3 regions of the Fontibacter flavus genome follow, and region 3 is predicted to be linked to each of the others. Evidence: riboswitches for the same ligand, from Rfam matches in the RefSeq annotation. Region 3 holds a riboswitch; each other region holds the start of a gene.
What was found. A riboswitch is a leader RNA that binds a small molecule or an ion and turns the genes downstream of it on or off. The one in region 3 is predicted to bind S-adenosylmethionine.
Positions count from the first base shown of each region.

Region 1: another riboswitch for S-adenosylmethionine. It lies ahead of ACFFIP_RS03055 (homocysteine S-methyltransferase family protein); the one in region 3 lies ahead of ACFFIP_RS03685 (O-acetylhomoserine aminocarboxypropyltransferase/cysteine synthase family protein).
Region 2: another riboswitch for S-adenosylmethionine. It lies ahead of ACFFIP_RS02885 (trans-sulfuration enzyme family protein); the one in region 3 lies ahead of ACFFIP_RS03685 (O-acetylhomoserine aminocarboxypropyltransferase/cysteine synthase family protein).

Region 1 is NZ_JBHLWI010000006.1:63,535-66,650, reverse strand. Features, by position in the region: gene ACFFIP_RS03065 (hypothetical protein) at 1-621, shown strand, start outside; gene ACFFIP_RS03060 (RidA family protein) at 673-1,233, opposite strand; SAM riboswitch class I at 1,412-1,512, shown strand; gene ACFFIP_RS03055 (homocysteine S-methyltransferase family protein) at 1,568-2,611, shown strand; gene metH (methionine synthase) at 2,604-3,116, shown strand, end outside.
Region 2 is NZ_JBHLWI010000006.1:16,363-19,478, forward strand. Features, by position in the region: gene ACFFIP_RS02875 (50S ribosomal protein L25/general stress protein Ctc) at 1-307, shown strand, start outside; gene pth (aminoacyl-tRNA hydrolase) at 398-958, shown strand; SAM riboswitch class I at 1,168-1,271, shown strand; gene ACFFIP_RS02885 (trans-sulfuration enzyme family protein) at 1,479-2,648, shown strand; gene ACFFIP_RS02890 (serpin family protein) at 2,786-3,116, shown strand, end outside.
Region 3 is NZ_JBHLWI010000007.1:47,730-50,845, forward strand. Features, by position in the region: gene ACFFIP_RS03670 (amidohydrolase family protein) at 1-119, shown strand, start outside; gene ACFFIP_RS03675 (YbjQ family protein) at 181-507, shown strand; gene ACFFIP_RS03680 (DUF4097 family beta strand repeat-containing protein) at 500-1,480, opposite strand; SAM riboswitch class I at 1,650-1,759, shown strand; gene ACFFIP_RS03685 (O-acetylhomoserine aminocarboxypropyltransferase/cysteine synthase family protein) at 1,932-3,116, shown strand, end outside.

The sequences.
Region 1 (3,116 bases), on a different contig from region 3:
ACCTTGCCGGATTACAAATTCTTCTACAAGGATGCAAGTCTTGGAGCACATCTCTTTTATGGTTTGCACTTCACTTCTCCAGATGCTTTTAATACACATTTGAAGGAAAATGGCCTGGAGCCATTTTCAGGAAGACCCAACAACTGGGGAGTGAAAATTCTTGGATACAATAAAAACCTGGTATATGGGGTGGATGTTTTCAATTTAGGTTATGGCGGAAGGGCGAATGCTACAAAGACGCATAGTCTAAACAGTGTAAGGATTTATGCAAATGGAGGAATGAAATTTCTTGACCTTAGAAATCTGGAAATTGGAGCCTTGGCCGGGCTTGGATTCGGAAATCTAAGATATTCCCTGACCAGTAACAATAAACCTGATTTTCCAAGATTATTCGAAGAACCTGATCATGATGGTTATTTAAGAAGTCATGGTGCAATGGCCAAGCCTGAAGTTTTTATCACCTATGGAATTCCTTTATCCTCAAAAAAAATCTTTGATCTTGTTTTAGGAGCCCATGCCGGTTATGAAGTGCCTCTGAGTCCTTATCAATTGGCTGGATTGGCCATGTTCAAATATATGGCCAATCCATATGTTCAATTCAGTGTGGGAGTAAGGCCTTAGCATTTAATGCGTTTCTGAGTTTTCTTCGGGTGGGTTTAATTGACATTTTGATCATTTATCGTCATCTTCAATTTCCACTATCAATTCAACCTCTACGGCAATATCCATAGGTAAGGAATTCATGCCGACGGCTGACCGGGCATGTTTTCCTTTTTCCCCAAATACATCCACCATTAGATCGGAAAAACCATTGATGACCTGTGGATGTTGGGTGAAATCAGCCCCACAATTGACCATTCCAAGAACTTTTACAATTCTTTTTACCCTGTTGAGATCTCCTAACTCTGCTTTCAAGACGGCTAATTGCGCTATTCCAACTAATCTTGCCGCTTCTTTCCCTTCTTCAATGCTTAATGATTCCCCTACTTTTCCTGTGATGTAATTTCCATTTGGAAGATTTGGTCCTTTCCCAGCCAAAAAAAGTAGGTTTCCAACACGAACAGCGTTGACATAATTGGCAACAGGAGAACTTGCTTCGGGTAATTGGATACCAAGTTCTGTTATTCTGGTTTCTGCATTCCATTCAAGCGGTAGCGGCTGTTGAGTGGAAGATTCCTGTTTTGTGCATGAAAGCAAAACAGATACAATCAGAAAAAGGATTGCTTTATTCATAGGAGGCTTGGATTTTTATGTTACACAAAATAACGGAGTGAATCTGCAAATCAAACAATAACTTTTAAGAATGGGGAATTTGTAAGAAAACTTTCTCAATGTTGAATAGTTCTCGATATTTATGTAAGAAATTTGAAAAAATGTAATATAATTCAAGATTAGGAATTACCTTTGAACTTGCTTATCGAGAAAGACCGAGGGAAGGGCCCTATGACGTCTTAGCAACCTGAATGACAAGGTGCTAAATCCCTTTCCGGAAATGCCGGAAAAAGATGAGCGGAAGAATTCCTTTTTCATCCGGTTATACTCGCATAAGCTTTTATTATATTAGACTATGAACCGAAGCGAGTTATTACTTTCCTTAGCAAAGAAAAAAATCCTTATCCTTGATGGTGCCATGGGTACCATGATTCAGCGATATAAACTGTCTGAAGAGGATTTTAGGACACCAGAATTGGCCAATCATCCCAAGGCTCTTAAAGGTAACAATGATCTCTTATCACTTTCAAGACCTGATGTGATCAAATCCATACATGCAGCTTACCTTGAGGCAGGAGCAGATATATTAGAAACAAATACCTTTAGTGGGACTTCCATTGCGCAAGAAGATTATGGGCTTTCACACTTGGCTTATGATATTAATTACCATTCAGCAAAAATCGCCAGGGAAGTTGCTGATGAGTTTACCGCCAAAAATCCCGAAAAACCGAGATTTGTTGCAGGTGCCCTAGGCCCGACCAATAAAACAGCATCCCTTTCGCCGGATGTGAATGATCCCGGTTACAGAGCCATTACTTTTGACCAATTGGCAGCTGCTTACAAAGAACAGGTGCAGGGCCTTCTGGACGGTGGGGCAGATATCCTCTTAGTAGAGACCATATTTGATACGCTGAATGCCAAAGCAGCATTATATGCTATCCAGGAGGTTTTTGAAGAAAAAAATATCCCTCTTAATCCTGAAGAAGGTGGTGTTCCAGTTATGGTTTCAGGGACAATTACGGATGCATCAGGCAGGACTCTGTCCGGGCAGACTACAGAAGCATTCTTGATTTCAGTTTCCCATATTCCATTATTCAGTGTGGGATTAAACTGCGCCTTAGGTGCTAAAGAATTAAGGCCGTATCTAAAAGTGATGTCGGAAAATGCACCTTTTTTAGTGTCAGCCTATCCCAATGCGGGCTTGCCCAATGAATTTGGTCAATACGATCAAGATGCAGAGGATATGGCCAAACAGATTGAGGAATTTGCCAAAGAAGGTTATGTCAATATATTAGGCGGGTGCTGTGGCACTACGCCGGAGCATATTGCCGCAATTGCCAAGATTGCAGATAAATATCAACCAAGAAAAGTGGAACTTGTAAATAATGGTGATGACTAAGATCCAGAAATATAATGTTTTAAAGCTGTCAGGACTGGAGCCTTTGGTGTTCACTCCTGAAATCAATTTCGTGAATATTGGGGAAAGAACAAACATCACTGGTTCCAAAAAATTTGCCCGATTGATTTTGAACGGGCAGTATGATGAAGCATTGGAAATTGCGCTCGAACAGGTCAGAGGAGGAGCCCAGATTTTAGATGTCTGTATGGACGAGGGGATGTTAGACGGTGTGGCAGCGATGCAAAAATTTTTAAACCTGATTGCTTCTGAGCCTGAAATCAGCAGAATCCCCATTATGATCGATTCCTCGAGGTGGGAGATTATTTTGGCAGGATTGAAATGTATCCAAGGTAAGGGGATCGTCAATTCAATCAGTTTGAAAAACGGTGAAGAAGAGTTTATCAACCAGGCCAAAACTATCAAAAAATTTGGAGCAGCTGTAGTGGTGATGGCATTTGATGAAGAAGGCCAGGCAGACACCTATCAGAGAAGGATTGACATCTGT
Region 2 (3,116 bases), on a different contig from region 3:
CGCTGACTTCTTGGCATTCAGTGAAGAAAGACCTATCAAATTTGAAGTTCCTGTAGAAATCGTTGGTACTTCTCCAGGTATCCAAAAAGGTGGTAAATTGGAAATCAAAACCAGAAAATTAGCTGTTAAAGGTTTGGCTGCTAACCTGCCTGACAAAATCCAGGTTGATATTTCAGGATTGGATTTGGGTAAATCTTTCAAAGTAGGCGAATTGCAGGCGGAAGGATTCGAAATCCTTACCAGCCCTAACGTTTCCATCGTTACTATCGGTATTCCAAGAGCACTTAGAGGTAAAAAAGCTGAATAATTCAGTTTTCGAATACCATATTATCAAATCCTGCTTATTCCTTAAGCAGGATTTTTTATTTTTGCCAACCCCGATTAAAAACAGAATTCGATGAAATATCTGATAGTAGGACTTGGAAATATTGGTCCTGAATATGAGCTTACCAGACATAATGTTGGTTTTCTTACAGTAGATAGACTGGCGGATAAATATGATGCTCAATGGAAAAGCGACCGATTAGCCTTCATTTCCAATTTTAAATATAAAAGCCGGCAGGTGTATATGATCAAGCCTACCACTTACATGAATCTAAGTGGAAAATCTGTCAATTATTGGATGAAGGAACTCAACATCCCAAAAGAAAACATCATGGTCATTGTAGATGACATGGCACTCCCCTTTGGAAAGCTAAGAATGCGCGCCAAAGGTTCCGCAGCAGGTCACAATGGTTTGAAAAACATTGAAGCTCTTTGTGGAGGTCAGGATTATCCCAGATTACGCTTTGGTATAGGAGATGATTTTCCAAAAGGAAAACAAGTTGAATATGTTCTAGGACGATGGTCTCAAAAAGAAATAGATGAATTACCAATCTTCATGGATAAGGCAATTGACATGATCCTGAGTTTTTGTACGGTGGGAATTAATATGACAATGACGCAGTTTAATGACTAAAATTGAGAGATAAGCATCGGGAAATAAGAAAATAAAAAAAAGTCGGATTTCGAAACATGAAAGCTTTATAATCCGACAACAATTACGACTAAACCACCTTATTTCAGCATTCAGTTCAACCCTAATAACCTTGAATAAATAAACAGAACAAAGTTTAAAATTTGTTTTTCAGCAATTCCAAGCTTTACTTTGTAACACTTCAGTTTATTGATTTATATAGAAGAGGCGAGAGAACAGGCTCTATGAACCTCTGGCAACCATTCTTAGCATTAGAAAAGGTGCCAATACCTGCCCAAAAAGGGAACTATAAATTAGACATTATGCACAAAAAAGAATTATTCCTTCCCCAGCTACCCATAACCATTTTTAGGGTCGTTTTGAATTCACTCCTCAAAACAAGCATTTCTTCTTCAGATGACACTCCTTTTTACAGGATGTTAAATTTGATTGATCTAAAAGTTCCAAACACAGATTTATTAAGTATTTCCCCACTCATTAAATAAATATACATTACTTGTCTATGAGTCATTTCGAAACCAATGCCATCAGGATTTCCAATGGCAAATCAAATCAAAGGGAACACTCCTCTCCCATTTACCTTACCTCTTCATTTACTTTTGAAAGTGCTGAAGAAGCCCGACAAATGTTTGCGGATGAGATTGAAGGAAATATTTATTCCAGGTATTCCAATCCTAATCTTGCTGAACTCATTGAAAAAGTCTGCTCAGCAGAAGGAGTAGAAAACGGAATAGCAACTGCTTCAGGAATGGCTGCCATGTTTGGAAGTATGGCTTCCTTACTTCAGCAAGGAGATCATATTTTAGCTTCAAGGTCATTGTTTGGATCAACACATCAACTGTTGACCAAAGTTTTTCCCAAATGGGGCATTACTTCTACATATGGGGACATTTCAGATATCGCCAACTGGGAGAAACTTGTACAGCCAAATACCAAAATGCTTTTTATTGAAACCCCTTCCAATCCAGGCCTGGAAATCATAGACCTAGAATGGGCCGGGAAATTCGCAGCAGCTCATAACCTGATTTTAGTAGTGGATAATTGTTTTGCCACCCCTTATCTGCAACAACCCGCTAAATGGGGAGCCCATATAGTAACTCATTCCGCCACCAAATACATCGATGGACAAGGAAGGGTCTTGGGAGGATTGATATTGGGTAATAAAGAACTGATTAGTGAAGTCACTTATTTTACCAGACACACCGGTCCTTCTATGTCGCCGTTTAATGCATGGGTCCTTTCCAAAAGTATGGAAACATTGGCTCTCAGAATGGACAGACATTGTGACAATGCCTTGAAATCTGCCAAGTACTTTCAGGAAAGTAAAGATCTGGAATTTGTAAAATATCCCTTTTTGGAAAGTCATCCTCAGTATGAGCTTGCCAAAAAGCAGATGAAAGCAGGAGGGGGTATCATTACGCTAAATTTGAAAGGAGGAATCCATCGAGCCCAAAAATTCATTGACAATCTACAGATGATTTCCATTACACCAAACCTTGGCGACAGTAGAAGTATCGTCACCCATCCTGCATCCACCACTCACAGTAAGCTTACTCAAGAGGAAAGGGAAAGGGTAGGCATAACAGATGGACTCATCAGGCTTTCTGTCGGTTTAGAACACGTAGATGACATCATTCAGGATGTAGAAAGTGCCTTAGAAAAGTCCAGATAACATCGAATTTACAAATCGCTCGTTTAGGATATCTATGTTTAATCGGAGGACAATAAAACTGCCCTCCGATTTTTTTCTAGTCTTCCTGTAGCAAAATCACCTAACTTTTCGTCTTTAGGGTATAAAATCCATTCATTATGAAAAATTTCATCCTACTGATTATCGCATTTTTCTTGGTAGCAGCTTCATGCAATCCTGTACAGGATGCAGATATGGGCCCTGTTGAAGCCAATCTTAGACAAATGACAGCAACAGAATCAGAAGTTGTTCAGAGTAATGCAGATTTTGCAGTCCGCTTTTTTCAGGAAATGGAAAAAGAAAACCTGGACAACTACTTCACAGGTCCCTTTAGTATCCATCAAGCTCTTTCTATGACAATGAATGGAAACGATGGAGATGTATTACAGGAATACATGGATGTACTCGCCTATCATGGACTTTCTAAAGAAGAAGCCAACCTGGCAGTCA
Region 3 (3,116 bases):
AAACCAAAACCCAAATCAGACACGTATTCATAGATGGATACAGAGTTCCAATGAGCAACAGGCACATCAAATTGTACCAGGAATTCCTGGAAAGATCGCCAGGTTTGGAAAAGAATTAAAAGCTAAGTAAGTTTAAACCGCAGCCAATTTTGACTGCGGTTTTTTCTTGTATTTATAAGTATGATAGTCAGCACTACAAACCAACTCGAAGGCTACAAAATAACGGCCTATTTAGGCATTGTTTCAGGGGAAACAATCATAGGAGCCAATGTTTTCAAGGATTTCTTTGCCAGTATTACCGACATCGTCGGTGGAAGATCTGCCGCCTATGAAAGGGTATTGCGTGAAGCCAAGGCTACGGCTATGGCAGAGATGGAAATGCAAGCCAAAGCCTTTGGCGCCAATGCCGTCATCGGTATTGACCTGGATTATGAAACTATCCGTGACGGAATGCTCATGGTGACTGCTGCAGGAACAGCAGTAAAAGTAGAGAAGGTCTTTAATTGACAATTTCTATTTTACCTGAGGTCACTTCACCCCTGATGGTTTGGGATGCTCCATTATTGATGTTCAAAGATCCTGATGATTGGGCATCCCCTACCTTTGCTGATCCGGCACTTCCTGTGGTAATATTGTAATTGAAAGACCTAAGGTTACTGAACGTCTGAATATAAATATTACCTGAAGTTGCTTTTAATCCCGTCTGAGAACTCAGCCCTGAATTGGTTGCAAATAGTTGACCGGTAGACACTGAAATCTCCCCAATTGATTTCACATTGTTCATTTCTATTTTCCCAGAGCTGGTATTGGCTTTAGCAAATCCATTCACATCTTTCATGAGGATCTCTCCTGAAGCGACTTCAGCTTCAATATTCCCTTCTACTTGAAGCATTTCTAGTTTTCCGGAACTTAGATCTACCATTATATTGCCGACAATATCTTGCATGAATCCAGTACCTGAAGCAATATCGACTTCCAAATTTGGAATGGTGACATTCCTTAAAAATAATTCTCCAGACTCAACTTCAAATTCAGAAGAGGTGGTCACGACATTTTGTACTGTCAATTTTCCAGAATCGACCTCCAAATCCAATTGCATATTTCTCGGTCCTGTCAATTTGATAGTTCCTTCTCCTTTTGCACTTCCACTGAACAACCTGTTGTTGGTCGACACAAATACTCTGAGTGTACTGCCTATCACCCTGTATTCCACTTCAAACTTCTTGGCTGAATTAGATAATAAAGCAACATCTAGATTCAAATTTTGTACGCCGGACACTCCGGTATATTCCACATCTAGAAAATCACCTTCAACTTCGACCTTTGTGATGCCTTCAAAATCCTGTTGGATTTCAGAAACAAGAGATAGATCGTCATCCAGGCAGCTGGTCAAAGAGACCAAGAGCAATAAAAACATCATTAGAGATGTGGCAGGTTTCGACAAAATACTGGAGCTAAACACTTTACGTTCAGACTGCATGGTTTTCATTTTCATAAAGTATTCGAAGTATAATTTAATACCAATTCTAGCGAAATAAATGCCAATTTTTCACATTTAACCCCTCATTAATAAAATAATTATTGAAGACCTTGCATATCCAAAAAGTACCTCTTTAATTTGCATTATCCTTTCACTTTTTGAGTGCGGGGATTTATAAAGAAGAGGCGAGAGACAGGCTCTATGACCCTCTGGCAACCTGGAAAATCCAAGGTGCCAATTCCTGCCGGTTGATAGTATCGTCAACTGGAAATATAAATTCTAATCGCTATGAATTTACAAAGACGCTTTCCAAAAGAATCAGTTTTATCAGGCCACTATGTAATTGCACTGAATTACATGTGTATGTAATTTTCTATGGCTTACAGTCATTTCTATTTATCTTGTTAGATATAGTTTAACCTTTTCTATTCACTTCAAATCTTTTACCACCATGTCCAATTATCACTTTGATACCTTGCAGCTTCACGCAGGCCAATCGCCTGACCCTACCACCAATTCTAGAGCTGTCCCTATTTACCAAACATCTTCCTATGTTTTCAATTCAGCTGAGCATGGCGCCAATCTTTTTGCACTAAAAGAGTTTGGAAATATCTATACCAGGATCATGAATCCTACAACGGATGTTTTCGAACAGCGAGTTGCTGCTTTGGAAGGTGGCGTTGCCGCACTGGCAACAGCTTCAGGTCAAGCCGCACAGTTTTTAGCTCTTAATAACATTCTTGAAGTAGGAGACAATTTTGTTTCCACCCCCTATCTCTATGGAGGAACTTATAATCAGTTCAAGGTTGCATTCAAAAGAATCGGAATAGATGTCAGGTTTGCTAAAGGAGGTGATCCAGAAGACTTCGAAAAACTGATTGACGATAAGACTAAAGCCATTTATCTTGAAACTATCGGTAATCCTGAGTTTAACATCCCGGATTTTGAAGGAATCGCTGCAGTTGCCCGAAAGTTTGATTTACCACTTGTTGTTGACAATACATTTGGAGCAGGAGGCTTCCTTTTTCAACCACTAAAGCATGGCGCCAATATCGTCACAGCATCAGCCACGAAGTGGATAGGTGGACACGGAACTTCCATTGGCGGTATTATCATCGATGGCGGAAATTACAACTGGGGAAATGGTAAATTTCGACAGTTTACCGAACCTTCAGAAGGCTATCATGGCCTGAAGTTTTGGGATGTGTTTGGAGAAAACAATCCACTTGGATTGCCCAATATTGCATTTGCCATTCGTGCAAGAGTTGAAGGTCTTAGAGATTTTGGCCCGGCAATAAGTCCATTCAATTCTTTCCTGCTTTTACAAGGGCTTGAAACACTTTCTCTGAGAGTTCAACGTACCGTAGACAATGCTTTAGCAATCGCAAAATGGCTAGAAACCCATCCAAAAGTCCAGAAGGTAAATTATCCGGGATTAAAATCCTCCCCCTATCACGAGTTAGGAAAAAAATACCTGAAAAACGGCTTTGGAGGCGTATTGAGTTTTGAAATCAGAGGTGATAAGGAAAGTACAAGCCAATTTATCAATAAGCTCAAGCTTATCTCTCATTTAGCCAATGTAGGGGATGCCAAAACCCTGATCATTCAACCTTCAGCAACAACACATCAGCAGTTA